DNA from 4 places in the Thermobifida alba genome. Region 1 is predicted to be linked to each of the others. Evidence: riboswitches for the same ligand, from Rfam matches in the RefSeq annotation. Region 1 holds a riboswitch; each other region holds the start of a gene.
What was found. A riboswitch is a leader RNA that binds a small molecule or an ion and turns the genes downstream of it on or off. The one in region 1 is predicted to bind thiamine pyrophosphate.
Positions count from the first base shown of each region.

Region 2: it holds a riboswitch for thiamine pyrophosphate, as region 1 does, so the genes downstream of both, tenA (thiaminase II) here and FOF52_RS20975 (ECF transporter S component) in region 1, are expected to answer to the same signal.
Region 3: it holds a riboswitch for thiamine pyrophosphate, as region 1 does, so the genes downstream of both, thiO (glycine oxidase ThiO) here and FOF52_RS20975 (ECF transporter S component) in region 1, are expected to answer to the same signal.
Region 4: it holds a riboswitch for thiamine pyrophosphate, as region 1 does, so the genes downstream of both, thiD (bifunctional hydroxymethylpyrimidine kinase/phosphomethylpyrimidine kinase) here and FOF52_RS20975 (ECF transporter S component) in region 1, are expected to answer to the same signal.

Region 1 is NZ_CP051627.1:4,680,933-4,688,287, forward strand. Features, by position in the region: gene FOF52_RS20965 (alpha-1,4-glucan--maltose-1-phosphate maltosyltransferase) at 72-2,039, opposite strand; gene glgP (alpha-glucan family phosphorylase) at 2,608-5,229, shown strand; TPP riboswitch at 5,356-5,461, shown strand; gene FOF52_RS20975 (ECF transporter S component) at 5,564-6,169, shown strand; gene FOF52_RS20980 (ABC transporter ATP-binding protein) at 6,174-7,355, shown strand, end outside.
Region 2 is NZ_CP051627.1:3,705,545-3,712,899, forward strand. Features, by position in the region: gene FOF52_RS16400 (response regulator) at 1-70, shown strand, start outside; gene FOF52_RS16405 (hypothetical protein) at 356-712, opposite strand; gene FOF52_RS16410 (hypothetical protein) at 740-1,126, opposite strand; gene FOF52_RS16415 (LCP family protein) at 1,482-2,738, shown strand; gene FOF52_RS16420 (hypothetical protein) at 3,232-3,918, shown strand; gene FOF52_RS16425 (hypothetical protein) at 4,207-4,689, shown strand; gene tenA (thiaminase II) at 4,739-5,440, opposite strand; TPP riboswitch at 5,431-5,536, opposite strand; gene FOF52_RS16435 (pyridoxamine 5'-phosphate oxidase family protein) at 5,604-6,041, opposite strand; gene FOF52_RS16440 (response regulator) at 6,081-6,746, opposite strand.
Region 3 is NZ_CP051627.1:437,785-445,139, reverse strand. Features, by position in the region: gene FOF52_RS02015 (polyprenyl synthetase family protein) at 1-349, opposite strand, end outside; gene metF (methylenetetrahydrofolate reductase [NAD(P)H]) at 435-1,376, shown strand; gene FOF52_RS02005 (GNAT family N-acetyltransferase) at 1,288-1,902, opposite strand; gene FOF52_RS02000 (YbaK/EbsC family protein) at 1,931-2,437, opposite strand; gene FOF52_RS01995 (SDR family oxidoreductase) at 2,576-3,493, shown strand; gene thiE (thiamine phosphate synthase) at 3,609-4,265, opposite strand; gene FOF52_RS01985 (Rv2175c family DNA-binding protein) at 4,311-4,670, opposite strand; TPP riboswitch at 4,789-4,899, shown strand; gene thiO (glycine oxidase ThiO) at 4,892-6,061, shown strand; gene thiS (sulfur carrier protein ThiS) at 6,064-6,264, shown strand; gene FOF52_RS01970 (thiazole synthase) at 6,266-7,072, shown strand; gene pknB (Stk1 family PASTA domain-containing Ser/Thr kinase) at 7,185-7,355, shown strand, end outside.
Region 4 is NZ_CP051627.1:2,574,605-2,581,959, reverse strand. Features, by position in the region: gene FOF52_RS11420 (pyridoxal phosphate-dependent aminotransferase) at 1-1,130, shown strand, start outside; gene FOF52_RS11415 (glycosyltransferase family 4 protein) at 1,210-2,442, opposite strand; gene FOF52_RS11410 (DUF6457 domain-containing protein) at 2,655-2,900, shown strand; gene FOF52_RS11405 (alanine/glycine:cation symporter family protein) at 3,091-4,572, shown strand; gene thiD (bifunctional hydroxymethylpyrimidine kinase/phosphomethylpyrimidine kinase) at 4,661-5,485, opposite strand; TPP riboswitch at 5,476-5,573, opposite strand; gene FOF52_RS11395 (DUF368 domain-containing protein) at 5,647-6,615, opposite strand; gene FOF52_RS11390 (acyl-CoA synthetase) at 6,893-7,355, opposite strand, start outside.

The DNA.
Region 1 (7,355 bases):
TCTCCACCTGTGTTGGCTGTCCACTGCGTTCCCACAGGACCCCGGATGCGGGCGTGATTCGGTTCGGGGCCCTAGGCAGAGGTGACTGTGAATACGTGAGCGGTCTGAACGTGCGGGTCGAGGCGGACGTAGTTGGCCTCTACCCAGTGATACGAATCTCCCGACAACTGGTCGGTGACCGTGATGTGGTCGCCGGGGGCGAAGCCGAGCGCCGGCATGTCGAGCCAGACGGTCGCTTCGCGCGTGTGGTGCGGGTCGAGATTGGCGACGACCAGGACGGTGTCGTCACGCCCCTGGTCGGCGGAGGCCAACCGCTTCGAGTAGCAGATGATCTCGGGCTGGTCGGCGTGGTGGAACCGCAGGTTGCGCAGTTCTTGCAGGGCCGGGTGGCTGCGCCGCAGGTAGTTCAGCTTGCGGATCAGCGGGGTGATGGTGATCCCGGCCTCCTCGGCCGCGTCCCAGTCGCGCGGCCGGTACTGGTACTTCTCCGAGTCGAGGTACTCTTCGCTGCCCGGCTTCAGCGCGCGGTTCTCGCACAGTTCGTAGCCGGAGTACATGCCCCAGGTCGGGGAGAGCGTGGCGGCGAGGATCGCCCGGACCTCGAACGCCGGGCGCCCGCCGTGCTGCAGGTAGGCGTGCAGGATGTCAGGGGTGTTGACGAAGAAGTTGGGGCGCATGTAGGCGGCCGCCTCACCGGTGAGCTCGGTGAGGTACTCCTCCAGTTCCTGCTTGGTGTTGCGCCAGGTGAAGTAGGTGTAGGACTGGTGGAACCCGATCCTGGCCAGGGTGTGCATCATCGCCGGCCGGGTGAACGCCTCGGCGAGGAAGATGACGTCGGGATCGGTCGCGGCGATGTCGGCCAGCAGGCGCTCCCAGAACGACACCGGCTTGGTGTGCGGGTTGTCCACGCGGAAGACGCGCACACCGTGCGACATCCAGTACCGCACGATCCGGCGCACCTCGGCGAAGATCCCCTCGGGGTCCTTGTCGAAGTTGAGCGGGTAGATGTCCTGGTACTTCTTGGGCGGGTTCTCCGCGTAGGCGATCGAGCCGTCGGCGCGGACCGTGAACCACTCGGGGTGCTCCTTGACCCACGGGTGGTCGGGGGAGGCCTGGAGGGCCAGGTCCAGGGCGACCTCCAGCCCGAGTTCGCGGGCGCGGGCCACGAAGGCGTCGAAGTCCTCGATGGTGCCCAGGTCCGGGTGGACGGCGTCGTGGCCGCCCTCGTAGGAGCCGATCGCCCACACCGACCCGGGGTCGCCCGGCTGGGCCAGGGGCGAGTTGTTGCGCCCCTTGCGGAAGGAGTGGCCCACCGGGTGGATGGGCGGCAGGTAGACGATGTCGAACCCCATGTCGGCGATGGCGGGCAGGCGCCTGGCCGCGGTGGCGAACGTGCCAGAGCGGGGTTCGCCGTCCTCGGTGTCGAGCACCGCGCCCTCGGAGCGCGGGAAGAACTCGTACCAGGAGCCGAACAGCGCGCGCCGGCGGCTGACCACCACGGGGAAGCGCTTGGACCGGGTGACCAGTTCCCGCAGCGGGCGCTCGGCCAGTTCGCTGAGGACGAGGTCGGACACGGCGAGTTCCAGCCGTTCGTGGGCGGGGCGGGACTCGTCCCGCAGGGCGGCGGCGATCTCGGCGATCGCGGGACGGCGCGGGACGCGGCGGGCGATGCGGTCGAGCAGGCGGGCGCCCTCCTCCAGCATCAGGTCGACGTCCTGGCCGAGCGGGATCTTGATCTCGGCGTCGTGGCGCCACGTCGCGTACGGGTCGCCCCACGCCTCGATGACGAAGTGCCAGCGCCCCTCCGAGGTGACGGTGACCTCGGCTTCGTAGCGGTCGGTGCCCGGGGCGACCTCGCGGAGCGGGACGAGGGGCCGGCGCTGCCCCTCGGGGGTGTAGAGGACCACGCCCGCACCGAGTGCCTCGTGGCCTTCGCGGAACACGGTCGCACGCACGGGAAAGGTCTCGCCGACGACGGCCTTGGCCGTCCCGGCCTCGACCACGGGCGAGACGTCGAGAATGGGAAATCGTCCGATCACGGGTGCACCATCGAGATGTTGAGGTCCGGGTGGTTTGGCGGGTTGTGGCGGTTGTGCGGCAGAGGGCGGGCCTAGCTGTCAAAAATCGCCCAAGAAACCTTCAAGAGGTGCTTTGGGGCTGAGTGTGGGTGAGTCGCTCCTGTGTCTATAGTCGGGCTGAATTCTCCACTCTCCGACAGTCCGAACGGATTTATTTTTGTGAGGCTAGTCACATATCCGCCCGGTGGGCAAGTAGCACACCCGAAGGGTAGGGAAGCAAAAAGGGCGGAAGGGAGCAGGAGAAGCGGGACCCCCAACCCCTCCCCTCCCATCTGCGTGATCAACGTGATCTACGGGTAAACAGCTCGAAACACAGAGGAATTCTTCATGTCACATAAGAGGTGTTCCGACGCTGCCTCCGGCTGTTCTTCACGCTTCTGCCACGATCATTCAAAGCGGCGGTAAATCTTTTTCCCGAAGGATCTCCGGTGTGGCGATTTCCAGGCGGGAGGCGTGATTTGCCGACATCTGCGGTGCGGCGGCGTGGAAGGCTCGCATGCGGTCGGTCTGTTGGTTAGCCTCCCGTTTCGTGAAGGCCATTCGTAGGTTCACCGTCCGCACCGTTCTGCCCGACGAGCTGGCTGCCCTGGGCAGGCTCGCCGCCAACCTGCGCTGGGCGTGGCACGCCCCCACGCGTGCCGTGTTCGCCGCGGTCGACCCCGGACTCTGGGAGTCCGTGGGCCACGACCCGGTCCGGCTGCTCGGCGAGGTCCCCCCGGAACGCCTCCGGGAGCTCTCCGGCGACGCGGAGTTCCGAACCCGTCTCGACGAGGCCGCCGCCGACCTGGACCGCTACCTCGACGCCCCGCTGTGGTACCAGCGGTTCGCCGACGGCGCCCAGGCCACGCCGCCGGCGGCGGTCGCCTACTTCTCCGCCGAGTACGGACTCGACGCCGCGCTGCCGCAGTACTCCGGGGGACTGGGCATCCTCGCCGGGGACCACCTCAAGAGCGCCAGCGACCTGGGCGTCCCGGTGATCGGCGTGGGACTGCTGTACCGGCACGGCTACTTCTCCCAGTCGCTGTCGCCCGAGGGGTGGCAGCTGGAGCGCTACCCCGAGATCGACCCGCGCGGCCTGCCCATGACCCGCCTGGAGGACGACGGCAACCCGGTCGGGGTCACCGTCGCCCTGCCCGACGACCACCTGCTGACCGCGCACGTGTGGGTGGTGCGCGTGGGCCGGGTGCCGCTGCTGCTGCTGGACACCTACCAGGAGGACAACGAACCGGAGCTGCGCGGCGTCACCGACCGCCTCTACGGCGGCGGAAACGAGCAGCGGCTGCGCCAGGAACTGCTGCTGGGCATCGGCGGGCTGCGCGCGGTCCGCACCTACTGCGCCCGCACCGGGCACCCCGAACCCGAGGTCTTCCACATGAACGAGGGGCACGCCGGGTTCCTGGGCCTGGAGCGGCTGCGCGAGTACATCGAGACCGCCGGCCTGGACTTCGACGAGGCGCTGGAAGCCACCCGGGCGGGCACCGTGTTCACCACCCACACCCCCGTGCCCGCCGGCATCGACCGCTTCCCCCGGGAACTGGTGGAACGCCACTTCAGCGGCCCCGTCGCACTCCCCGGCCTGCCGGTGGAACGGGTCATGGCACTGGGCGCCGAGACCTACCCGGGCGGGGACCCCGACGTGTTCAACATGGCCGTGATGGGGATGCGGCTCGCCCAGCGGGTCAACGGGGTCAGCAGGCTGCACGGGGCGGTCAGCCGGGAGATGTTCGGCGGGCTGTGGCCGGGGTTCGACGTCGACGAGGTCCCCATCACCTCGGTCACCAACGGGGTGCACGCCGCCACCTGGGTGGCGGAGGAGGCCCTGGAGACGGCCCGGTCCCTGGTCACCGACCCGGAGGAGTTCGAGACGCCGCAGGGCTGGGAGCGGATCGTCGAGAAGGACGGGGAGGAGCTCTGGCGGATGCGCCGCACCCTGCGGGAGCGGCTGGTCGTCGAGGCCCGGCGGCGGCTGCGCGCCTCCTGGCGGCAGCGCGGGGCCACCGAGGCGGAACTCACCTGGATCGACGAGGCGCTCGACCCGGAGGTGCTCACCGTCGGCTTCGCCCGGCGGGTGCCCTCCTACAAGCGGCTCACCCTGATGCTGCGCGACCCCGAGCGGCTCACCGCGCTGCTGCGCCACCCGGAACGCCCCGTCCAGATCGTCATCGCCGGCAAGGCGCACCCCGCCGACGAGGGCGGCAAGCGGCTCATCCAGGAGATCGTGCGCTTCAGCGACGACCCCCGGGTGCGGGACCGGATCGTCTTCCTGCCCGACTACGACATGGCGCTGGCCGGGGCGCTGGTGCGCGGCTGCGACGTGTGGCTGAACAACCCGCTGCGTCCGCTGGAGGCGTGCGGCACCTCCGGGATGAAGTCCGCGCTCAACGGCGGCCTCAACCTGTCGGTCCGCGACGGCTGGTGGGACGAGTGGTTCGACGGCTCCAACGGCTGGGCGATCCCCACCGCCGACGGGGTGGGCGACCCCGAACGGCGCGACGACATCGAGGCCGCGGCGCTGTACGACCTGTTCGAGGAGCAGGTCGCGCCGCTGTTCTACGACCGCGACGAGGCGGGGCTGCCCAGGCGGTGGCTGGAGATGGTCAAGCACACCCTGGTCTCGCTGGGACCCAAGGTGCTGGCCACCCGCATGGTCCGCGAGTACGTGGAACGGCTCTACCAGCCCGCGGCGCTCTCCGCGCGGCGGCTCGCCGCCGACGGGCAGCGCGGCGCCCGGGAACTGGCCGCCTGGAAGCGGAAGGTGCGCCGGGCCTGGCCGGGGGTGCGCATCGAGCACGTCGAGGTGTCCGGCAAGGGGGAGCCGCCGCAGCTGGGCGGGGAACTGGTGGTGCGCGCCACCCTGGTGCTGGGGGACGTCGACCCCGACGACCTGTGCGTGGAGGTGGCGTTGGGCCGCGTCGACGAGTCCGACGAACTGGTGGACCCCTCCTACACCGAACTGGCGCCGCTGGAGACCCAGGACGTCGCGCGGCCGCTGGTCCGCTTCACCGGGACGGTCCCGCTGGACCGTGCGGGCGCCTGCGGCTACACGGTCCGGGTGCGCCCCCGGCACCCGCTGCTGACCCACCCGGCCGAGACGGGGCTGGCCGTGGTGCCCGAGCCCGCCACGGGAATCGGCGGACTGGTGCTGCGCTGACGGGGAGGACCGCGGCCGTGTCCGGGGCGGCAGCCGGGACGCGGCCCGCCCGGGCACGTGGCCGGCCCCGGTACGGCGGAGGCCACTGGTCCCGGTTGCTCCCCCGTGGCCATAATGGGGGAGCACAACGAACGACAGGGGAGCGCCTCAGCGCTGAGAGTGCGGCACAGCCGCAGACCCTTACACACCTGATCTGGGTAATGCCAGCGAAGGAAGTCGTGGGAACCGCCGCCGGTGGCGTGCGCCCGCGCGCCGGTTCCTCCGGCGGGCGCCGGCTCACCGGTGTGCGCTCTTGGCCGCAGAGCCCTCCGTGATACGCGAAGGGATCACGACCATGACCAGCCCCGCCGCCCCCCGGCCCGGGCACGACCGCACCACCCCGCTGCACTGGCGCACCGTGGACATCGTGGTGTCCGCCGTCATCGGTGTCGCCGTCGGCCTCGTCTTCTGGCTGTGGAGCGCCCTGTGGAGCGCCACCACCGGACTGTTCGCCTTCTTCCCTCCGGCCCAGGCCGTCCTCTACGGCATGTGGCTGGTCCCCGGAGTCCTCGGCGGACTCGTCATCCGCAAACCCGGCGCCGCCCTGCTGACCTCGCTCGCGGCCGCCTCCCTGGAGATGCTGCTGGGCACCGGCTGGGGAGTGTCCGTCCTCGTCTCCGGAGCCCTGCAGGGACTGCTGAGCGAGCTGACCTTCCTCGCCTTCCGCTACCGCCACTGGGGCATGGGCGTGGCCGTGCTGGCGGGAGTCGCCGGGGGCATCTCCCCCGCCATCCGGGACAACCTCACCTCCCACATCACCTGGCCGCTGTCCCACCAGGTCACCTACGGGGTGATCGTGCTGATCAGCGCGGGAGTCATCGCGGGGGCGGGGTCGCGGCTGCTCACCACGCGCCTGGCCGCGGCCGGGGCGCTGGCCCCCTTCCCCTCGGCGCGGGGGTAGTCCGATGCGCACCGCGAACCACGACGGCGCCGGCGCGCGCGTCGAACTGTCCGGCTGGGGATGGCGGCACGCCGGACGCGCCGAGTACGCGCTGCGCGGCGTCGACCTGGTGATCGAGCCGGGCGAACGCGTGCTGCTGCTGGGCTCCTCCGGAGCGGGCAAGAGCACCCTGCTGCACGCGCTCGCCGGACTCACCGGACCCGACGGCGCCCTCACCGGGGAGGAGGAGGGGCGGCTGCTGGTCGACGGGCAACCGGCGAACCGGCGGCGCGGCGCGGTCGGCCTGGTCGCGCAGGACCCGGAGAGCCAACTGGTGATGGCCCGCGCCGGGGACGACGTCGCCTTCGGGCTGGAGAACCTCGGCGTGCCCCGCGAGCGGATCTGGGCCCGGGTGGACGAGGCGCTCGCCCGCGTCGGCTTCCCCCACGGGCGGAACCACCCCACGGCGGCGCTGTCCGGAGGGGAGAAGCAGCGCCTGGTCATCGCCGGGGTGCTCGCCATGCGCCCCCGCCTGCTGCTGCTGGACGAACCCACCGCCAACCTCGACCCGGCGGGCGCGCGGCTGGTCCGCGGCGTCCTCGCCCGCCTGCTCGCCGACACCGGGGCCACCCTGGTGCTCGTCGAACACCGCGTCGCCGACGTGGTGGACCTGGTGGACCGGGTCGTGGTGGTGGAACCGAGAGGCGGGGTGGTCGCCGACGGGGCGCCCCGCACCGTGTTCGCCGACCACGGCCGCGCCCTGGCCGAGCGGGGCGTGTGGGTGCCCGGCGTCGACCCCGCCCCCCGGACGGGGCGCGCCCCCGGCGGTCCCGCCCTCGTCGAGGCCGTGGGCTGCGCCCTGCGCACCCCGGCCCCCCTGGGACGGCGGAGGCGGGCCGCGACCGTGCTGCGCGACGTGGACGTCACGGTCGCGGCGGGCAGCGCCACCGCGCTCACCGGGGCCAACGGCGCGGGCAAGTCCACCCTGCTGACGGCGCTGGCCGGGCTGGCGAAACCGGCCGCGGGGCAGGTGCTGCCGCGCGGCCCGCTCGCCGACGCCGACCCGCGCCCGCTGGTCAGGTGGCCGGCGCGGCGCCTCGCCCGGCACGTCGGCACGGTGTTCCAGCACGCCGAGGACCAGTTCGTCACCGCCACCGTGCGCGACGAACTGCGGTTCGCGCCGCTGCGCGCGGGAGCGGACGAGGCC
Region 2 (7,355 bases), 980 kb from region 1:
GATCCTGGCCAAGCTCAACGTGAAATCCCAGCTCGAAGCGGTCGCGCTGGCGAAGGAGCAGGACGGGTAGACCGCCGGCGCCCCGTGTTCTCCCCCGGGGGAGGGGAAGGCGAAGATTTCTCGCCGCCCGGTGTTTGGACCCCCGCTCCAGGGTCAGGACCTCTACCGGGGGGATGGCAGCGGGCGGTGGTTTCCGGGGGGATGAACCACCGCCCGCCTTCTCTTTCCGCGTCTGCGGCGGCCTCCGGGGCACGGCCCCGACCGGGGCCGCCGCTCCGCCCCGGCGCCGCGCGGGGAGGGACCACGGGCGTCCGCGAGGACGGCGGTTCCGGACCCCGGCCGCGGCCAACGGGGGTCAGGTCCCCAGGTAGTACTCCCGGGAGGGACGGGTCAGCACCAGCACGACCACCGCCACGGGCAGGGCAAGCTGGGTGAGCGCGACCCCCTGGGCAGCCGAGAGCAGTGTGGCGGCGACGGTCAGCACCTGCACGACGATGACGGCGGCCAGCACCGGCCAGCCGTGGCGGCGCATGAGCAGTCCCAGAACCAGTTGCGCACCGCCGGACGTCCCGGCGGCCACCAGGTGGCTGGTCGCCTCCGCGGCGGACGCCACGCCCAGCAACTGCACGGCGTTCTGCACGAAGATGAGGCCGGCCAGGACGAAGACCAGGATTCTGGCCCAGCGGACCGGCCCGGGTAGCACGTCGTGCACTGCTCTCTCCACTGTCTCGTGTCCCGCTCAGCGCCGACCGGGGCCGGGTGCCCCCGGCCGGGGGCCCGCTCCGGGAATCCGCCGCGGCAACTGTCCTTCCGGGGGGTGGTGGACGGACTGCTCGACCGGAGGAGCCGCCTCGGAAGAGGTCGGCCGGGGCCGTGCCCGCCACTGCTCCTGCTCGTCCTGGAACTGCTGGTAGGAATCGTCGAGGTCGTCGAACTCGACCAGCACGCCCCTGCTGGTGACAGTGGCCCGGGTCGCGCGTTTGAGGTGCTTGCCCGCGACCTTGCCCGCCGCGACGGTGCGTTGCCGGTCCCGGTCGGTGGCCGCGTCCAGAATGACACGGGAATGGTCGCGCAGTCCGTCCGTGATCCGTTCGACCAGATCGGGTTGCCGCTCGTGGTCGGACACGGCTGGCAACCGGAAGGGCTCGCCGGTCGAGGAGAAGGGGGAGACAGGCATCCAGAAGTCCGGTTTCACACGCTGAGTCGCCGTTGTTGTCGGTCCACTGAATCCAGGCGGTGAACAGCGGCAACAGAGCCGGTCACCGTGATTCCCCTCCACCCTAAGCCACCGGGGAACGGTGTTTTTCGCGCGGTACCGATCTGTAACCTGGGCTGTCCGATAACGGTCCCCTCGCCGTGCATTCCCCATGAGGAATCTCATAGGATCGGCTCCCAGTCACCTCTTGTCACCTGTTGTGCCTTTGATCCGGTGCCCTGGCACGTTGACTCCCCGGAGTCCCACACCCCTCGTGGAAGCCCCCATGTCCGACGACGCCCCCACGCCTGCCGCCTCCTCCACGGACTCCCCGCCACCGCGCCGCCGCAGCAGACGGCGGGTGGTGGTGTGGACCTCCCTGTGCCTGGCCGCAGCCCTGATCGCCTGCCTCGGCACGGCCTACGTCTACTACCGGTCGCTCCGCGCCAACATGGTCCACCACGACCTGACCGCCCTCCTGCCCGAGGAAGAGCGTCCGCCGAAGATCGGTGACGCCGTCAACATCCTCTTCATCGGCTCCGACGGCCGGGAGGGGGGCAACGCCGCCTACGGCGGCCGGGACTTCGTCGGCGAGCGCTCCGACTCCCTGCTGCTGGCGCACATCTCCCCCGACAACGGGGTCATCGTCGTCAGCTTCCCCCGCGACTCGCTGGTGAACCTGCCCGACTGCGACCCGTACGGGGAGACCGAGGGAACCTACGGCTACTACGGCATGATCAACGCGGCGCTGTTCCACGGCGGACCGCCGTGCGTGGTCAAGACGATCGAGTCGCTCACCCAGATCCGCGTCGACCACTTCGTGCACCTGAGCTTCGTGGGCTTCCGGGAGATGGTGGACTCGATCGGCGGGGTGGAGATGTGCATCCCCGAACCCATGCACGACCAGCGCGCCAAACTCGACCTGGAGGCGGGCACCCAGGTGCTGGACGGTGAGCAGGCGCTCGCTTTCGTCCGGGCCCGCTACGAGATCGGCGACGGCGGCGACCTGGGCCGCATCGACCGCCAGCAGATGTTCCTCGGCGCGTTGGCCTCCCAGGTGCTCAGCAGCAGGGTGCTGGCCAACCCCGTCAAGCTGAACGCGCTGCTCGACTCGGTCACCCGGTACACCGCGACCGACGCGGAACTGACCCTGGACACCATGCTGTCGATCGGGTTCACCCTGTCCGACGTCGAACCGCGGAACATCACCTTCTACACGGTGCCGTCCTGGCCCGCCCCCTGGGACCCGAACCGGGTGGTCTGGAACGAGGAGAAGGCCGCGCGCCTGTTCCACGCGATCAACGAGGACGAACCGGTGGACGACGCGCTGCTGGAGACCGGGCGGCCGCAGGCCGAGCCGAGCCCGTCGGCCGACCTCACCCCGTCCTACCCGGCCGAGCCCTCCACCGACCCCTCGGTCCACCACGAACCGGTCCCGTCCGCGACTCCCCACGACGCGATCGAGGGACGCGACGCGACCGCCAACCCGTGTGTCAACGGTCTGGGCCTGGGCACGGAGACCACCGGAACGCAGGGGTGGTGACGCCGCCGGCCGGCCGTCGGGGAAGCGGGGAGGAAAGGAAACGGCGGGGACGGCCGGGTCCGCGCTCCCGGCCGTCCCCGCGAGGGGCGCTCAACGGCTGTGGAGTCTGCCCGGTACAGCCGAAGTGAGGAGTTCTTTCGCGCCCGCCCCGTCGGGGGCTTTCTTGACGGCGGTCGAGGACCGCACTCTCGACCGCCACCATCAGTCAACCCCAGACCGAGGGGGCGCGGCATCGGCACAAAGACCGCATACGGCCGGGGCTTTGGTCCCAACGGTCCAGGTGAGCACGGTGTTTTCCCCGCAGCGGCTCCCCTTCTGAGCCGTGGTCGTGCTACGGTCACTGACCACAGCGAGCAACACTTTGAGTAAGCAAAGAACTACTCAAAGTGTTCACATGTCGGCGGCACACCCGGAGGACACCATGACGTGGAGGAGACGGACGGAGCGCACACCGCGCTTCCGCGGTCTCGGTCGCGCCCTCTGGTCCCTCCCGGTGCGCCGCGCCGTGGCCCTCGGCTGGTTCACCCTGGTCGCCTGGGTGCTCGGCGCGACGGCCCCGGCGTTCGCCGACACGCTCGACACCCTCACCGAGGTCGCCCTGGTCCCGGAACGGGCCGGGGCGCAGCAGCCTGTCGAGATCGCCGACCTGACCGGAACCGTGCAGGACGTGCTCACCCCGGACGACTCCGCCGCGCCGGCGCCGCCGGTCGACCTCCCCCGGGCCGTCGGCCTCGGCCCGCTGCTCGACCCGGTCGCGGCGGACCCGTCCCCGGCGACGCCGACCGGCCCCCGGTCCGGCTCCCCCGAGACCGGCCGCGCCCCCGCCGAAGCACCCGGCACCCCGGACACCTCTCCCCGGCGCTCCCCAGAGTCCGGAGAGGCCGGATCCGGCGCCGCCCCCGCAGCAAGCCCCGTCCTCGACCCCACCGCGTCCGAACCGGACGCCACCGCCGCGCCCCCGGCCGACCCCGGAACGGAACCGTCCGCGACCGCGGCGTCCGCTCCGCCCCAGCCCGCACAGGCCCAGCAGCAGGGCCCCTCGTTCCCCGGGGCGCTCGTCGGCTACCTCCCCCGCCCGCCCGCCGCGCCCCGCCGCGACGCACTCACCGCCACGGTCGGCCCGACCGCCGCGTTTCCGACCCGACAGCACGCGGCCGACCCCTCCTTCTCCCCCGACTAGCCGCTCCGGTTCCGGGCCCGCGACCGCGCACCGCCCCGGCGGCCGACCGTCTCCGACCACCGGCGACGCGTCCTTCCCGCCCGACCGGCCCGCGGCCCCAGCCCGCTCTGGAAGCTGTCCTGAACTCCGCGCACCCGACCGCCGCGGGGCTCAGGTCAGCTGAACGGCCCGTCGAACCGCTCGGCTGACGTGTCGGCACGCCGGAGTCGCACCCCACACCCGCCGACTCCCGTCCCGGCCGCACATCTCGTGTTCCTTCCCCGAACACCGACTCAGTGAGGAGAACCCATGTTCGACACCATCCGCGCCACCGTGAAGACCGTCGTCCTCTCCCTGGGCGCCGCAGGGCTGGTCGCCCTGGGCGGCGGCGTCGCCTTCGCCGCCGTGCCGACCGCCGAGAACCTCACCGGACCGCTCGGCGGGCTCGGCATCAGCCTGCCCGGTGAGGCAGCGCCCGCGGACTCGCTGCCGGGCGACCTGGTCGACGACCGGATCGTCCCGATGAGGGCCCCCGTCACCGAGGGCGAGGAGAAGCCGACCGTCTCCGGTGACCTGACCGTGCTGCCCGAGGGCAAGGACACCGCGCAGGTGCTGCTCGACGAGATCGAACGCCGGTCCGCGGTCCACCAGGAGAGGGCCGGGTCGCTGCTCGGCGGCGCCGCGCCCGACGTCGTGCCGCAGCGTGACGCCGCCGACCCCGCCGAGACGCTGGGCCTGTCCACCGAGGGCCTGCTCGGCAAGGGGCTGCTGGGCGAGGGCCTGTCGCTGTAGCCCGCCGCACCGGCGGCCGGTCCGCGCGGACCGGCCGCCGGTGCCCGGGTCAGGAACCGTTCGGCGGAGTCCAGTCCTCCAGGGACCACGCCATCTCCCAGAACCGGACCTCGTGGTGGCAGCTGGCCACGAACGCCCGCTCCATCCGCTCCCGTTCGGCGGGCCCCGCCTCGGCGGCCGCCCGGTCCAGCAGCGAACGCGTCCAGGCGAGCTTGTCCGTCTCGTACCGTCCCGCGTAGAAGTCCCACCAGCCGTGGAAGGGGTGGTCGGCGGCCAGCGGCGCCTCCTCGGTGAACCGCGCCGCGGCCCAGAGGTAGGTCCACGGGCACGGCAGCAGCGCGGCCAGCAGCACACCGAGGGTGTCGCGGCCCGCCGCCATCATGTGGTCGACGTACGCCTGCGCGCTGGGCGCCAGGTGGTCGACCTGCGCTTCCTCGTAGGAGACGCCCGCGTACTCGCACAGCGCCTCGTGCGCGTGGCTCTCCGCGCCGAGGATCACCGAAGCGCCGTCGTGGAAGAACCGCATCCACTCCCGGTCCGGGGAGAGCGCCAGCCCCAGGCCGTAGCAGCGGACGTAGGCGGTCAGGTACTGGTGGTCCTGACCGACGTAGTGCAGCACCTGTTCCCTGGCGAGGCTGCCCTCGCGCAGGCCCTTGAGGAAGGGATGCTGGTAGAAGGCCTCGAACAGGTCCGCGTGCCGACGCCCAAGGTCGGCGGTGAAACCGGTCTCACCGGCGGCAACAGGAAGCACGCCCACCGTTCCTCCGCTCGTGCTAACGAGATCAGGTTCAACGGGTTCGGGCCCCGGCCCGTCTCAGTCCCGCATGGGACACCCCGCGTGGTTACGCCAGTCACTCTAGCCCTCACCGCGGGGAGGGGGAACGGAGGGTCTCGCGGAGGAGGAGAGACAGAGGTCAGGGCCTCCGGGGAATGCGGCGCCCGGTGACGATGTCGGTCATGATGCGGATGAAGTGCGAGCGGGGCCCCGGCGCCCAGGAACGCAGCGGCAGCGCCTCCAGCACCGCCCGCTCCTCGGGGTCGTCGACCGCGTGGCCGATCCCGACCACCATCACCGACCAGCCGGTGCGCGTCGCCACGTCGTAGTCGTCCACCTCGAACGCGACCACCGTGTCCCGAGTGGCCTGCGCGAGTTTGGACTCCGGCGAGGTGCGGACGACGATGTCCGTCCCCAGCATGGTGAAGTTGACGGGTTGGACCGCGGGAAGCGCCTGGTCAGTGAAGACGATACGGCCGATCGGAGCCTCGGCCAGCAGCCGCAGGCACTCCTCCCGGGTGAGCACTTCCAACCCGGCCGTGTCGGTGGCGGCCGCGCCACGCCCATCCACGTTCATGCGCCCTCCTCCTGAACGTCTCGGCCCTCCCGGAGGGAGTCAGATCTGGTTCTTCGCCCGCAACTGCGCGACGAGCACCGCCGCCTGGGTACGGCGTTTCAGGTCGAGCTTCCCCAGCAGGCTGGAGACGTAGTTCTTCACGGTCTTCTCCGCCAGGAAGAGCCGCTCCCCGATCTGCCGGTTGGTCAGCCCCTCCCCGATCAGGTCGAGGATCTGCCGTTCCTGCGGGGTGAGCGCGGCCAGCGGGTCGGGCCTGCCGCCGTTCTGCCGCAGCCGGTCCAGCATGCGCCCGGTGCTGCGCGGGTCGAGCAGCGAACCGCCCGCCGCGACCGTACGCACCGCCCCCACCAGATCGGAGCCGTGGATCTGCTTGAGCACGTATCCGGAGGCGCCCGCCATGACCGCCTCGAAGAGCGCGTCGTCGTCGGCGAAGGAGGTCAGCATCAGGCAGGCGATCTCGGGGTGGGCGGACCTGACCTCCCGGCACACCTCGACCCCGGAACCGTCGGGCAGCCGCACGTCGAGCACCGCCACGTCCGGTTTCACCGCGGAGATGCGGCTGAGCGCCTGCTCCGCGGTACCGGCCTCGCCGACCACCGTCAGGTCGTCCTCGTCCTCAAGGAGCGAGGCGACCCCCCGGCGCACCACCTCGTGGTCGTCGACCAGAAACACCCTGATCGGGTCAGGCGTGTCCGCCCGCGGCATGCTGCCTCCCTGGTTTCCTCGTCTCTCTTCGACCGTAACGGCCGAGCCCCGGGGAGGCCGCGCCGAACGGCTCGATTAGTCCCGCCAAAGGTCCCGAACCGGGGCGCCGCCGCGGTCCGGTCCGGGTGGGGCCCGCGGGACCGGCGGGGTCCCGGAGAAAAATCTGCCGTGTGGGGAATCCTCGGAGGCCCCCGTCCGTTGCACAAGGCGTGGGTCGGTGCGGTAGCAAGTGTCCCCCGGGCTCCAACCACAGCCTTCGCGGAATACCGCGCCCGCACACCACCTCGGTGGTGGCCGCGGGCGGTCTCCGGAGCCGCGTTGCGCAATCCGCCGTGAGGCGACCGCCGTACCGGCCCACACCGTCAACCCCCGGCGGGTCCCTCCGGGACCGCGGAGCAGAGCCTCCGGTCGGGGAATGACCCCCACGACGGCCCTGTTGTACAGTGGGGCGTGGGTCGGTGCGGTAGCAAGTGTCCCCCGGGCTCCAACCACAGCCTTCGCGGAATACCGCGCCCGCACACCACTCCGGTGGTGGCCGCGGGCGGTCTCCGGAGCCGCGTTGCGCAATCCGCCGTGAGGCGACCGCCGTACCGCTCCACAGACGTCGAA
Region 3 (7,355 bases), 660 kb from region 1:
GGTGCAGGGCGGCCAGCCTGCGGTGGGTGGCGGGCAGCCCGCGCCGGGTGTCGCTGTTGTCGATCACGTCGTCGTGGATCAGCGCGCACGCCTGGAGCAGCTCCAGGGCCGCGGCGGCCGTGTACAGGCCGGGCTCCTCCCCGCCTCCCGCGCCCCGCCACCCCCAGTAGCAGAACGTCGGGCGCAGCCGCTTGCCGCCGTTGATCATGGCGTCCAGCGCGGTCAGCACCGGTTCCAGCTCCGCGCCGATCTCCAGCAGCAGGGGGCGCCGGCTCGTGACGAAGGCCGCCAGCTCGGCGTCGATCATGGGGCGGACGAAAGCGACCGGAGACATGTGCGAGGAGGTCATGAGGGCAGGCTACCGACTGTTCCGATGTCCGTCTCCGCCACGACACGCCGCAAACCCCACCGATATGGTCGGTTACAGTGGGGTCATGCTCGGATCACCCACGCGTCCCGCGTCCCGACCGCGCCGTATCAGCGAACTGCTCGCGACCGGAGAGCCCACGTTCTCGTTCGAGTTCTTCCCTCCCAAGACCCCCGAGGGGGAGCGCCTGCTCTGGCGGGCGATCCGGGAGCTGGAGTCGCTGCGCCCGTCCTTCGTGTCGGTGACCTACGGCGCGGGCGGCGGCACCCGCGACCGCACGGTCGGCGTCACCGAGCGGATCGCCACCGACACCACGCTGCTGCCGGTGGCGCACATGACGGCCGTCAACCACTCCGTGCGCGAACTGCGGCACCTCATCGGCCGGTTCGCGGACGTGGGGGTGTGCAACATCCTCGCGCTGCGCGGCGACCCGCCCGGCGACCCGCTGGGCGAGTGGGTCCGCCACCCCGAGGGGCTGGCCTACGCCGAGGAGCTGGTGCGGCTGATCAAGGAGAGCGGCGACTTCTGCGTGGGCGTGGCCGCCTTCCCCTACAAGCACCCGCGCTCCCCCGACGTGGAGACCGACACGGACTTCTTCGTCCGCAAGTGCCGGGCGGGCGCCGACTACGCGATCACCCAGATGTTCTTCGAGGCCGACGACTACCTGCGGCTGCGGGACCGGGTGGCGGCCCGGGGCTGCGACGTGCCGATCATCCCCGAGATCATGCCGGTCACCCGGTACGCCACCATCGCCCGCTCCGAGCAGCTGTCGGGGGCCCCGTTCCCCGCCCGTCTGGCCGAGGAGTTCGAGCGGGTGGCCGACGATCCCGAGGCGGTGCGCGCGCTCGGCATCGACCACGCCACCCGGCTGTGCGAGCGGCTGCTCGCCGAGGGGGCGCCCGGCATCCACTTCATCACGTTCAACCGGTCGACGGCCACCCGCGAGGTCTACCGGCGGCTCGTGGGCTCCGCCCGGCCGGAAGCCGCAGCGGTAGCGGCGCGGCCATGATGGTGAACTCCCGGTCGGGGGTGCCGGGGAAGCGGAAGCCGGTGATCAGGTCCACGAAGCCGGACGACAGGTAGAGCCCGCGGGCGGGCGTGGGCCCGGTGTGCGTGGACAGCACCGCCGTGCGCTCCCGCCGCGCCTGGACGAGCCGGTGCAGCACGGCCCGGCCGATCCCGTTGCCCTGCCACTCCGGCAGCACGTGGAGTTCGGCGACCTCGAAGGAGTCGGCGAACCAGCGGCGCACCCCCGCCGGGTCGGTGCGGGCCAGTTCCGCGGTGACCACGTCGTGCCACCACTGCCCGGGACGGCCGTGGAAGCCGTAGCCGAAGGCGACCCCGTCCCCCTCCCCGGTCACCGCGACCACCGAGTGGAACCGCGGATGTCCGGCGTGCTGGCGCATGATGGCCTGCCGCCCCGGCAACTGCTCCGGCGGCGGGGACATGGCGGCCGAGTAGATCTCGATCAGCGCGGGAAGCGCGCCGACGAAGGCCGGTGCGGCCAGTTCCCACAGCTCGATTTCGGTTCCCACACGGCCACACTAGGCGCTTCGCCGGTCCTCAGGGGTGAGGTTGTCCGACATCGGCCGGTGTGCCGCCGGTCAGCCGGCACAGCTCCGCGAACGAGGTGGGGAACACCGTGTGCGGGTGCCCCGCCGCGGCCCACACCACCTCGTGGCGGTCCAGCCATTCGTCGACGAGGGTGGGGATCGGCTTGGGGTGTCCCAGCGGGGCCACGCCGCCGATGGGCTGGCCGGTGTGCTCCCGCACGAACTGCGGGGTGGCCCGGACCACCTCCGCCGCGCCGAGGAGCGCGGCGACCTTGCCGGTGTCGACCCGGTGGGCGCCGCTGGTGAGGACCAGGACCGGGTGGAGCGCGTCGGAGGACGCGGCGTCCGGGTCGTGGCGCACGGCGAAGACGAGGCTGTTGGCGATCGCGCCGACCTCGCAGCCCAGCTGTGCGGCGGCGGCCGCGGCGGTGCGTGCGGACTCCGGCAGCTCCCGGACCGTGCCGGAGGCTCCGTGGGCGGCGAGCAGGTCGGCGACTCTGCGGGTGTTGGGGTGCATGGCGCGATCATAGGGCGTGTCGGGCCCCGTCCCGCCCGCGGACGCCGGTGCGCGGCCGCCCCGCGCCTTCGGCCCTCCCGCCGAACCCCGGCGCGCCGGTCAGTGCACGCGCGGGGCTGTTTGCCGAAGATAAGGAACATGGGTGAGGATCTGACAGCGGAACGTATCATCGCGACGACCGGAGCGACCGGCGCCGTCGGCGGCAGAGTGGCCGCCCGGCTGGCACGGCTGGGTCTCGCGCAACGGCTGGTCGTCCGTGACCTCAACCGCGCCCCCGAACTGCCGAAGTCGAGCGCGGCCCTGGCCGCCTACGAGGACCCCGCCGCCTTCGGACGCGCCGTCCGGGGCTCGGACGTGCTGTTCCTGGTCGCCGCCGACGACGCGCGCGAACGGGAGGCGCTGCACCGCGCCGTGGTGGACGCGGCCCTCGCCGAGGGCGTGCGCCACATCGTCTACCTGTCGTTCCTCAACGCGGGCGCCGCGGCGACGTGCGTGCTGGGCCGTGAGCACCACGCCGCCGAAGCGTACATCCGCTCCACCGGGGCGGCCTACACCTTCCTGCGGCCCAGCCTGTACCTGGACCTGCTGCCGGGGTGGATCGGCGAGGACGGCACGATCCGCGGCCCGGCCGGGGACGGCCGGGTGGCCTGGGTGTCGCGGGACGACGTCGCCGACGTGGCCGCCGCCGTGCTGCGCGCCCCCGAGGGGCACGTGAACCGGGTCTACGCCGTGACCGGCCCGGAGGCGGTGTCGCTGGGGTGGACCGCCACCCGCCTGTCCACGCTCACCGGGCGCACCGTCGTCTACGTCCCGCAGACCCCCGAGGAGGCGGTCGACTTCCTGAACTCCCGGGGCCTGAGCGCGCGGGAGGTGGCCGAGCGGGTGGGCGCGTGCGCGGCCGTCGCCGCCGGGGAGCTGGACACCGTCAGCACGACCGTCCCGAGGCTGACCGGCCACCCGGCCCGGTCCCTGGAGGGCTACCTGCGCAAGAACCCCAGCGCGCTGTCGCACGCGCCGCTGTTCGGCGACTCCGGCAAAGCGGCGACGGCGCCGTGACCGGACGGCCTCCTCCGCGCGGAGGAGGCGGCACCCGAAGCCCCGCGCCGGTGCGGGCCGCGGGAGCGGGGTCCGACCGGTCCGGCCGCCGCGCGCGGCCGCGTCGCCCGGGCGCTCAGTCCGCCGCGGCCTCGGCCAGGCGGCGCCGGAACTCCGCCGCCGCCGCCCGCGGGTCCTCGGCCCGGGTGATGGCGCGCACCACCACGACCCGGCGGGCCCCGGCCGCCAGCACCTCGTCGAGGTTGTCCAGGTCGATGCCGCCGATGGCGAACCAGGGCCGGGCGGGGCCGAGCGCGGCGACCCGCGCCACCTCGCCGAGGCCCGCGGCGGGACGGCCCGGCTTGGTGGGCGTGGCCCACGCCGGGCCGATGCAGAAGTAGTCGACGCCCTCCTCGCGGTCGGCCGCCGCGGACAGCTCCGCCGTGCTGGTGGAGCGGCCGATCAGCGGACGGTCGCCGAGGATCGCGCGGGCGTACGGCACGGGCAGGTCGCGCTGGCCCAGGTGGAGCACGTCGGCCCCGACGGCGTGGGCGATGTCGGCGCGGTCGTTGACCGCCAGCAGCGCCCCGTGGCGCTCGCAGGCCTCGCGCACCGTCTCCAGCGCGGCGAGCTCCTCGCGCGCCTCCAGGGTCTTGTCGCGCAGCTGCACGATGTCGACGCCCCCGGCCAGCGCCGCGTCGAGGAACTCGGCGAGGTCGCCGCGGTCGGCACGGGCGTCGGTGCACAGGTACAGCCGGGCGGCCTCAAGCCGCTTGCGCAGGGTCTCGTCCACGCCCCCCACCCTAGCCGCCGCCGGACCGCCGGGCCGGGCCGGGCCTCAGAGCAGCATCGCCTGGGCGCGGCGGTGCACCTCGGTGCCGCGGTTGGCGCGGATCGCCTCGATGGGGGTGCCCGGCAGGCTGTCGTCGGCGGTGAACATCCAGCGCAGCGCCTCCTCCGGGGTGAAGCCGCTGTCGGCCAGCAGGGTGAGCGCGCCCCGCAGGCCCTTGGGGGTGGTGCCGTCGACGATGAACGCGGCCGGGACCGAGACCTCTCCCGCGCGGGTGACGCCCAGGAGTCTGTGGTCGCGGATCATCTGCCTGACCCGGTTGGGGCTGACGTTGAGCGCGGCGGCGGCTTCCCGGAGGGTGAGCCACTCGCCCACGAGCGCATCGATGTCGCGGTCGATCGGTGTCACGGTTCCAATCTCGCACATCCGGCGCCCGGGCACCTCCCCTCTCCGGCCGTGATCGCTGTAGGCGTACACATCGGGCCTTTACCCCCGTACCACCTGGGCGACCTAGAATGCGAACGAAAGCGAAACCCGCGGGAGCCGGACGGAACCGGCTGAGAGGGAGGCTGGCGGCTTCCGACCGCAGAACCTGATCCGGGTCATACCGGCGAAGGGAGTGGAGCGCCGTGGACCTGCGCTCGTTCCCCGACGTACTCGTCGTCGGGGGTGGACTGATCGGCCTGGTCACCGCGTGGCGCGCGGCCCGCCTCGGCATGCGGGTGACCGTGGTCGCCGCGGATGAGTCGGGCGCCGCGTCCGGGGTGGCCGCAGGCATGCTGACCCCCGCGACGGAGGCGGTGTTCGGCGAGGAGTCGCTGATGCGCTTCGGGCTGCGCTCCCTCAGCCGCTATCCCGACTTCGTCGCCGACCTCGCCGAGGACACCGGTGTGGACCCCGGTTACCGCACCAAGGGCACCCTGCAGGTGGCCTTCGACCCCGACGACCTGGCCGTCCTCTCCGAACTGGAGAAGCTGCGGGCCGATCTCGGCATCCGGACCGAACGGCTCACCTCACGCGAGTGCCGCCGCCTGGAGCCGATGCTGGCCCCCTCGGTGCGCGGCGGCTTCCTGGCCCCCGACGACCACTCGGTGGACCCGCGCCGCCTCGCCTCGGCGCTGCGGTCGGCCGCCGCCGCGCGCGGCGTGGTGTTCGTGCCCGACCGCGTCGTCCGGGTGGTGGTCGAGGGCGACTCCGTGCGCGGCGTGGTCCTGGACCGCGGCGACGTCGTGGAGGCGGGCCAGGTGGTGCTCGCCGCGGGCGTGTGGACCTCCCTGATCGACGGACTGCCCGACGGGGTGGTCCCCCCGCTGCGCCCGGTCAAGGGACAGCTGCTGCGGCTGCGCGTCCCCACGGGGGTCGAGCCGATCGTGACCCGCACGGTGCGCGGCCTGGTCCGGGGCTTTCCCGTGTACCTGGTGCCGCGCACCGACAGCGAGGTGGTCCTGGGCGCGACCCAGGAGGAGATGGGCTTCGACACCCGGCTGACCGTCGGAGGGGTCTGGGAGCTCCTGCGCGACGCCCGCGAACTGCTTCCCGGGATCACCGAACTGGCGATCCACGAGACCTGCGTGGGCCTGCGCCCCGGCTCCCCCGACAACGAACCCCTGCTGGGGCCCACCCGCCTGCGCGGACTGCACCTGGCCGTCGGACACTTCCGGCACGGGGTGCTGTTCACCCCGGCGACCGGGGACGTCATGGCCGAGGCCCTGAGCACCGGGCGGCTGCCCGAGTACGCGAGCCACCTCGCGGCGGACCGCCCCCTCCCCACCCCCTCATCATCGGAAGGGATCGAATGACCGTGAACGCGATCATCAACGGCGAGACGCGCCAGCTTGCTCCGGACACCACCGTCGCCGACGTGGTGCGCTCCCTGACCAGAGCGGAGTCCGGCGTGGCGGTGGCGCTCAACGACGAGGTGGTGCCCAGGACCGACTGGGTGCGCACCGTCGTGTCCCCCGACGACCGGGTGGACGTGCTCACCGCCGTCCAGGGGGGCTGACTTGACCGACACCCTGACCGGGAACCCCCGCTCCGACACCGGCACCGCCGACGACCCGCTGGTGATCGCCGGGCGGTCGTTCGGTTCCCGGCTCATCATGGGCACCGGCGGCGCGCCGTCGCTGCGGGTGCTGTCGGAGGCGCTGCGCGCCTCCGGCACCGAGTTGACCACCGTGGCGATGCGCCGGGTCGACCCGAACGCCGAGGGGTCGGTCTGGGACGTGCTGCGGGAGAACGCCATCAGCCCGCTGCCCAACACCGCGGGCTGCTTCACCGCCGTCGACGCGCTGCGCACCGCCCGCCTGGGCCGCGAGGCGCTGGAGACCGACTGGGTGAAGCTGGAGGTGGTCGCCGACGAGCGCACCCTGCTCCCCGACCCGGTGGAGACGCTGGACGCCGCCGAACGGCTGGTGGACGACGGCTTCACCGTGCTCGCCTACACCAACGACGACCCCGTGCTGGCCCGCCGGCTGGAGCAGGTGGGCTGCGCCGCGGTGATGCCGCTGGGCGCGCCGATCGGCTCGGGCATGGGGATCCGCAACCCGCACAACATCGAACTGATCGTCGAGGAGGCCCGGGTCCCCGTCATCCTGGACGCGGGCATCGGCACCGCCAGCGACGCGGCGCTGGCCATGGAACTGGGCTGCGACGCGGTGCTGCTGGCCACCGCGGTCACCCGGGCGCAGGACCCGGTGCTGATGGCGCACGCCATGCGCGAGGCGGTGACGGCCGGGCGGCGGGCGCGGCTGGCCGGACGCATCCCGGTCCGGCGCTACGCGCACGCCTCCTCCCCGGCCCGCGAGTCCTGACCCGGCCGGGCGGGGCCGGGGGGAGGTCCCCGGCCCCGCCCGGCCGGTCCGCGACCAGGAAGAAACCGTCTCGACACCGTCGGATTCCGCGATCCACCGTAAACTGCCCCTCGTGGACATGACGGCTGCGGACGCGCTAGTGGGAACGACCCTCGCCGGTCGGTACCGGGTCGAATCGAGGATCGCCAACGGCGGTATGGCGACTGTCTTCGTCGCTCACGATCTGCGACTGGACCGACGCGTCGCGTTGAAGGTGATGCACGCGAGCCTGGCGCGGGACCCG
Region 4 (7,355 bases), 2.1 Mb from region 1:
ACGGGCCGGTGGCGGGACTGCGCGAACTGCGCGAGGCCGCCGCGGGCTACTGGGAACGCCGGGGCCTGTCCACCGACCCCGACCTGGTGGTCGCCGGTCCGGGCAGCAAGCCGCTGCTGTACGCGCTGGTGCTGGCGATCGGCGGGGACATCGCCGTCGCCGCGCCGAGCTGGGTGAGCTACGCGGCGCAGACCCAGCTGGCGGGCGGCCGCCCGCTGCTGGTGCCGACCCTTCCGGCCCAGGGCGGCGTCCCCGACCCGGAACTGCTGGCCCGGGCGGTCGCCGAGGCCCGGGCCGCCGGGCGGCAGGTGCGCGCGGTCATCACCACCTGCCCGGACAACCCCACCGGGACCGTGGCCTCGCGCGACACCGTCCGCCGACTCGCCGAGGTCGCCCGCGACCTCGACCTGGTCGTCATCTCCGACGAGATCTACCGGGACCTGGTGCACGACCCGGCCACGGTGGTGCACAGCCCCGCCGAGTTCGCGCCGGAGCGCACCGTCGTCACCACCGGGCTGAGCAAGAACCTCGCCCTGGGCGGCTGGCGGATCGGCGTGGCCCGGCTGCCGCACGACGAACGGGGCCGCCTGCTCCACGGCGACCTGCTGGGCATCGCCAGCGAGATCTGGTCCAGCCCCTCCGGGCCGGTCCAGCGGGCCGCGGCCTACGCCTTCGGCGAGCCTCCCGAGATCGTCGACCTGATCGACCGCAGCCGCCGGCTGCACGGGGCCGTGGCCCACGCCGTCGCCGACCGGTTCCGTGCCGCGGGGGCGACGGTCGTCGCCCCCCAGGCCGCCTTCTACCTGTACCCGGACTTCGGCGCCTGGCGGGAGCGGCTGGCCGCCGAGCACGGGGTGACCAGCGGGCCCGACCTCACCCGGATGCTGCTGGACCGCTACGGGATGGGGGTGCTGCCCGCGGTGGAGTTCGGGGAGAGCGCGGACGCGCTGCGGATGCGGGTGGCCACCAGCCTGCTGTACGGGGAGACCGAGGCGCAGCGCGCGAGCGCGCTGGCGGCCGAGGACCCGGTCGCGCTGCCGTGGATCCGCGCCCACCTGGACCGGCTCAGCGAGGTGCTCGACGACGTGGGCAGCGAGCAGCCCACCGCCCTGCACGCTATGGCGGGCTGAAACCGGGTAGGGAGAGGAGTGTGGCGCGGGGAGGGCCGACCAGAGCGGAAGGGGACGAGCCCGCCCCGCGCCATCTGGCTCAGCGTAACGCCACCCCGTCCCCGCCGCGGCCGCGGCGGGGCGGTTCGGCCGCGGCGAGGGGCCGGGCCGCCCGCGCGGAGGGGGCGCCGGCGAGGCTGGCGCTGGACACGGTGACCTCGCGGTAGTGCTGGATGAGCAGGTCGTTGACGGCCTGCCAGGAGCGTTCCCGCACACTGGGGCGGGCCGCGGCGGCCAGCCGCGCCCGCAGTTCCGGGTTGTGCACGAGCCGTCCGGCGGCCACGCGCAGCTCCCGCACCGAGTCGGGGGCGTACAGCAGGCCGTTCTCGCCGTCGCGGACCAGGTCGAGCGGCCCCCCGGCGGCCGGGGCCGCCACGGGTACGCCCGAGGACAGCGCCTCCTGCACCGCCTGGCAGAAGGTCTCGTCGGCACCGGTGTGCACGAACACGTCCAGGCTGGCGTAGATCCGGGACAGGCGCTCCCCGGTGAGCTGGCCGGTGAACACCGCGTCGGGCAGCAGGCGCCGCAGTCGGGCCCGGTCGGGGCCGTCGCCGACCACCACCAGCCGCACCCCCCGCAGTTTCTGCACGTGGGCGAGCAGGTCGACGCGTTTGTCGCGGGCGAGCCGCCCCACGTAGCCGACGATGACCCGGCCGTCGGGGGCGAGGCGCCGCCGCAGTTCCTCGTCGCGGTGCGCGGGGTTGAAGCGGTCGCCGTCCACACCGCGCGGCCACCGGCTCAGCCGGGGGAACCCCTGGTCGGAGAGCATCCGCAGGGTCGGGGTGGAGGGGACCAGGGTGCGGTCCACGGCGGAGTGGAGGCGGCGCAGGTGGGGCCAGAGGACGCGGGAGGCGGGGATGCCGTAGCGCCGGGCGAACCCGACCAGGTCGGTCTGGAAGACCGCGACGGTCGGCAGCGCCCACCGGCGGGCCGCCTCGACAGCGGCGTGCCCCAGCAGTACGGGCGAGGCCAGGTGCACCACGTCGGGGGCGAAGGCGCGCAGCGCCGCCGTCATCAGCCGCCGCGCGGGCAGTCCGGCGGAGAAGGAGCGGTAGCCGGGCAGCGACACGGCGGGCAGGCGGACCACGGGGAATCCCGCGTAGCGAGCGGGGCCGCGGCCGGGGGCGATGACCACGGCCTGGTGTCCGGTGGCGGCGAGGTGTTCGGCGACCCGGCAGACCGAGTTGGTGACGCCGTTGACCTGGGGGAGGAACGATTCGGTGACGATGGCCACCCGGAGCGGCTCGGCACCGGTCGGGGGAGCGGAGGGCATCGGCTTCTCCTCGACGGGGAGGGGCGGCGGCCTACTCCTTCGACGCTAGGCGGCGCGGGTGAACCGGGTGCGCGCACCGGGTGAACGCCCGGTGGAGGCGGGGGACCCCGCCGTCCCGTCCCGCCGGTTCCGCGCCCCCCGCGGCCGGGGGCGCGGTAGCGTGCGACCGGCGGTGCGCGCGGGGTGCGCCGCGAGGAGCGAAGGAGGAGCGGGTGACACTCGTCGAGTGGGCGCGGCTGGTCGGCGCCGAACTCGGACTGCCGGAGGAACTCGACCGCGGGGACGTGGACCTCATCCTGGACCTGGCGCGGGACGCGGCGCACTCGGTGGCCCGCCCGGCCGCTCCGCTCACCGCCTACCTGCTGGGGATCGCGGTGGGCCGGGGCGCCGACCCGCAGGAGGCGGCGCGTGCGCTGAGTCGGCTGGCTCAAACCTTTTCGGAGGGAACAAAGGAATAAAGAATTCGTCATCGCCTCATGACACAATGGCGGAAAACGGGACGATGGGTGACCGAAGCGATACAGTGACGCAAAGTCAAATGGTCGCTCAAGATCCCACGTTCTCCGCGATTGATCAGCACGTGCGGCCATCTTGGGTGATAGGGGTGTTGCGGGAAAAACGGTGACCCTTTAGGGGCGGGTGAGAACGATGGAAGAAGAAGAGAAGTCGATTCTCTTCGTGGTGAACGACGTCATCTGGGGACCGTACGTCCTGATCCCGCTCCTGCTGGGGACGGGCATCTTCCTGACCATCCGGCTCGGCGGCCTGCAGTTCCGGGTGCTGGGGCACGCGCTGTGGCTGGCCCTGGTCCGCCGCAAGGAGCAGCGCGGCGAGGGCGACATCTCCCACTACCAGGCGCTCAGCACCGCGCTGGCCGCCACGGTCGGCGTCGGCAACATCACCGGCGCGGCGCTGGCGATCGGCCTGGGCGGCCCCGGCGCACTGTTCTGGATGTGGGTGACCGGCCTGCTGGGCATGGCCACCAAGTACAGCGAGGCGCTGCTGGGCGTGAAGTACCGCCGCAGGGACGCCCGGGGCGAGCAGAGCGGCGGCCCGATGTTCTACCTGCGCCACGGGGTCGGCGGCGGGTTCGGCCTGGTGCTGGGCTTCCTGTTCGCCCTGTTCGGCGCGGTGGCGGCGTTCGGTATCGGCAACATGACGCAGGCCAACACCGTGTCGGCGCAGCTGGAGAGCGTCTGGTCGGTGCCCACCTGGGCCACCGGGGCCGCGATGGTCGTCGTCGTGGGCGCGGTCGTGCTGGGCGGCATCAAGAGCATCGGCCGGTTCGCCGCCGGAGTGGTGCCGGTCATGATCGTCGCCTACGTGCTCATCGCGGTGACTGTGCTCGTCGTCCACGTCGCGGACCTTCCCGCGGCGCTGGCCCTGGTCTTCCGGGACGCCTTCACCGGCGAGGCGGCCGCGGGCGGCCTGCTCGGCTCGGCGCTGCTGTACGCGATCCAGCAGGGGGTGGCGCGCGGCATCTTCTCCAACGAGTCCGGTCTGGGCACCGGAGGCATCGCGGCGGCCGCCGCCAAGACCAACCAGCCGGTGCGCCAGGCGATGGTGTCGATGACGCAGACCTTCATCGACACCATCATCGTGGTGACCATGACCTGCATGGTCATCATCGTCACGGGGGCGTGGCGGCAGGCCGGGAGCGAGGACGGCTCGCTGATGACCTCGCTGGGCATGGCCGAAGGGCTGGGGCGGATCTCCCCGGCGCTGGAGCCGCTGGGCCAGTACACCGTGGCGATCGCGGTGGTGTTCTTCGCCTTCACCACGCTGGTGGGCTGGTGCTACTACGGCGAGCGCTGCATGGACTACCTGGTCGGGCGGGCCGCGGTGGTGCCGTTCCGCATCGTGTTCACCCTGGTGGTGTTCGTCGGCGCGACCACCGAGCTGAGCACGGTCTGGAAGTTCAGCGACATCGCCAACGGCCTGATGGCGCTGCCCAACCTGCTGGGCCTGCTGCTGCTGTCGCCGATCGTGGTGGCGGAGACCAAGCGGTACTTCGCCAACCCGAACTGGCGGGACCCCGACCTGGTGGACGTGTCGGGTCCCGGCGTGCCGGGGCCCCGCAGGGCGGACCCGGACGTGTCGGAGCCTCCCGAGGTCAGCCCCCGGGGATGAGCCGGTCGGCCCGGGGAGGGGATGCCCTTCCCGGGCCGCGGCTCTCGCGGGTCCGGTGCGGGACGCGCCGACGGAGGCGCGGCCCCGCTCAGCGGGACCGCGGAGCCTGCCTCCCCCACCAGGCGTGGAAGTGGTGCACGGGGCCCTTGCCCTTGCCGATCTCCAGTTCGTCGGCGTGGCGCAGCGCCTCGGTGAGGTAGTCCTTGGCCTCGCGCACCGCCTGCGACCAGGTGGGGCGCTGCGGGCGCAGGGCGGCGATCGCGGAGGAGAGGGTGCAGCCGGTGCCGTGCGTGTTGGTGGTGTCCACCCGTTCGGCGGTGAGCGTCTCGGCTTCGCCGTCGGCCGACAGCAGCAGGTCGGTGCTGGTCGGCCCGGACAGGTGGCCGCCCTTGAGCAGCACCCGGCGCGGGCCGAGCGCCAGCAGCCGTTCGGCCTGGCCGCGCATGTCCGCAGGGTCGGTGGCCTCGGCCTCGCCCAGCAGGTCGGCGGCCTCCGGCAGGTTGGGGGTGATCAGGTCGGCGCGCGGCAGCAGTTCGGTGCGCAGCGCCTCCACCGCCTCGGCGGCCAGCAGGCGGTCGCCGCTCTTGGCGACCATCACCGGGTCGAGGACCACGTTGGGCAGCTGGTAGGCGTCGATGGCGGCGGCCACTACCTCGATGACCTCGGTGTTGGAGAGCATGCCGATCTTGACGGCGTCCACCCGCACGTCGGTCAGCAGGGTGTCCAGCTGGCTGCGTACGAACGCCGCCGGGACGTCGTGCACCTCGCTGACCCCGGTGGTGGTCTGCGCGACCAGCGCGGTCACCACGGTCGTGCCGTAGCCGCCGAGTGCAGAGAAGGCCTTCAGATCGGCCTGGATGCCCGCCCCGCCGCTGGGATCGGTGCCCGCGATGGACAGGATGGTGGGAATCATGGGGACGTCCCTCCGCTAGTACGACCTAGATCAGGTTCGGCGGGTGTCATCTCAGCCGGCGAGGGGGCCGGCACCCCGCGTCCACTGCGAAGGCTAGCAACACGGCGCCGCCCCCCTGCCCGGAGCGGGCAGGGGGGGCGGCGCGGCGGTGCGGGGACGGGTCAGCCGACGACCTCGTCGTTCTCCTGGGGTCGGCGGGCGGGAGCGGCGGGGGCGGGGGCCTCCTGGGCCGCCGCGCGGGCCTTCAGCCGGTGCTCGACCAGCATGATGCCGATGACGGCGGCCGCACCGACCACGGCCAGCACCACGCACAGCACGAGGTTGCCCTGGTCGGGGGCGAGCAGGGTGCGGTCCTCGTCCTGCCAGGGCCACAGGGAGCGCAGCGATCCGGCCATCAGCCCGGTCATCACCACCAGGGTGAGGTGGTGGAAGCGGTCCAGCAGCCACTGGAGCAGTTTGACGAACAGGGCCAGGCCGATGGTCGCGCCCAGGGCGAAGGTGGCGATGTAGCCGAGGTCGCGGTCGTTGAGCGCGTTCATCGTCACGGTGTACAGGCCGAGGGTGAGCAGGATGAACGAGCCGGACATGCCGGGCAGCACCAGCGCGCAGATCGCGACGGAGGCCGCGACCATGACGACGAGGGGAGTGGGTTCCACCTGGGTGGGCGGCAGGCCGGTGAGCAGGAACGAGGCCACGGCCATCACGAGGGCGAGCAGGTAGTCGCCGATCCGCCAGCGCCGCCCCGAGCCGCTGTAGGGCACCCACAGGGAGGCCAGCACCAGGCCGAAGAACAGGGCGTAGGACTCGGACGGGTGGTCCTCGACCAGCGGGGCGATGACGCGGGCGGCGATCAGCACGGCCAGCACCATGCCCGCCAGCACGACCAGGACGACTCCCCAGTCGGCGCGGCCGAACTCCTCGCGGGCGCGGGCGGTCCCCCTGCCCCGGACGAGGTCGGTGGCGAGCAGCCTGACGCCGCTGACCACGTGGCCGGCGGAGTTGATGAGGGTCTCGTAGACGCCGGTGATCAGCGCGATGGTGCCGCCGCTGATGCCGGGGACGACTTCGGCGGTTCCGATGAGGGCGCCGCGCACGCCGTTGAGCAGATGGGTGCCGATTGACTTCGCCATGTCCTACTTCTCGTCGTGGAAAAGGGAAGGCGGTCCCGTCCCGTCGTGGTCGGAACGGGGCGGGAGGCCGATGCCCGGAGGAAAACGCGTGGGAGCTGCCCGGGCGGTGTGCTCGCGCAGCGGACCGGAGCGGCCGGGCAGACAGGCACCCAGTGTAAGGGGAGCGGATTCGGCGCGGCGACAGGACGGTGAGGCGCGTTCGCCGGGCCCCGGCCGCCGCACGCGGTCCGGCCCCGCGCGCCGGGCGGAGGCGGCGGGCGGGGCCGGACGGGGACGGTCAGCGGCTGAGTGCGGGGGCCGGTTCGCGGGCCACGCGGGAGGCCCAGCGGTAGTCCTGCTTGCCCACGGCGGTCCGCTTGACCTCGTCCACGACGCGGATGGTGCGCGGCACCTTGAAGCCGGCCAGCCGCTGCCGGCAGTGGTCGCGCAGTTCCTTGTCGCTGGGCCGCCGCGGGCCGGTCAGGGCGATCACGGCGCTGACCCGCTGGCCGAGCCGTTCGTCGGGGGCGGCGACCACGATGGCGTCGGCGACGGCCGGGTGCGCCTTGAGGACCGCCTCGACCTCCTCGGGGTAGACCTTCTCCCCGCCGGTGTTGATCACCGTGGAGCCGCGGCCCAGCAGTTCGATGGTGCCGTCCGCCGCGATGGTCCCGTAGTCCCCGGACAGCGCCCAGCGGCGGCCGTCGGCGTCCACGGGGAAGGTCCGCGCGGTCTTCTCCGGGTCGTTGTAGTAGCCCAGC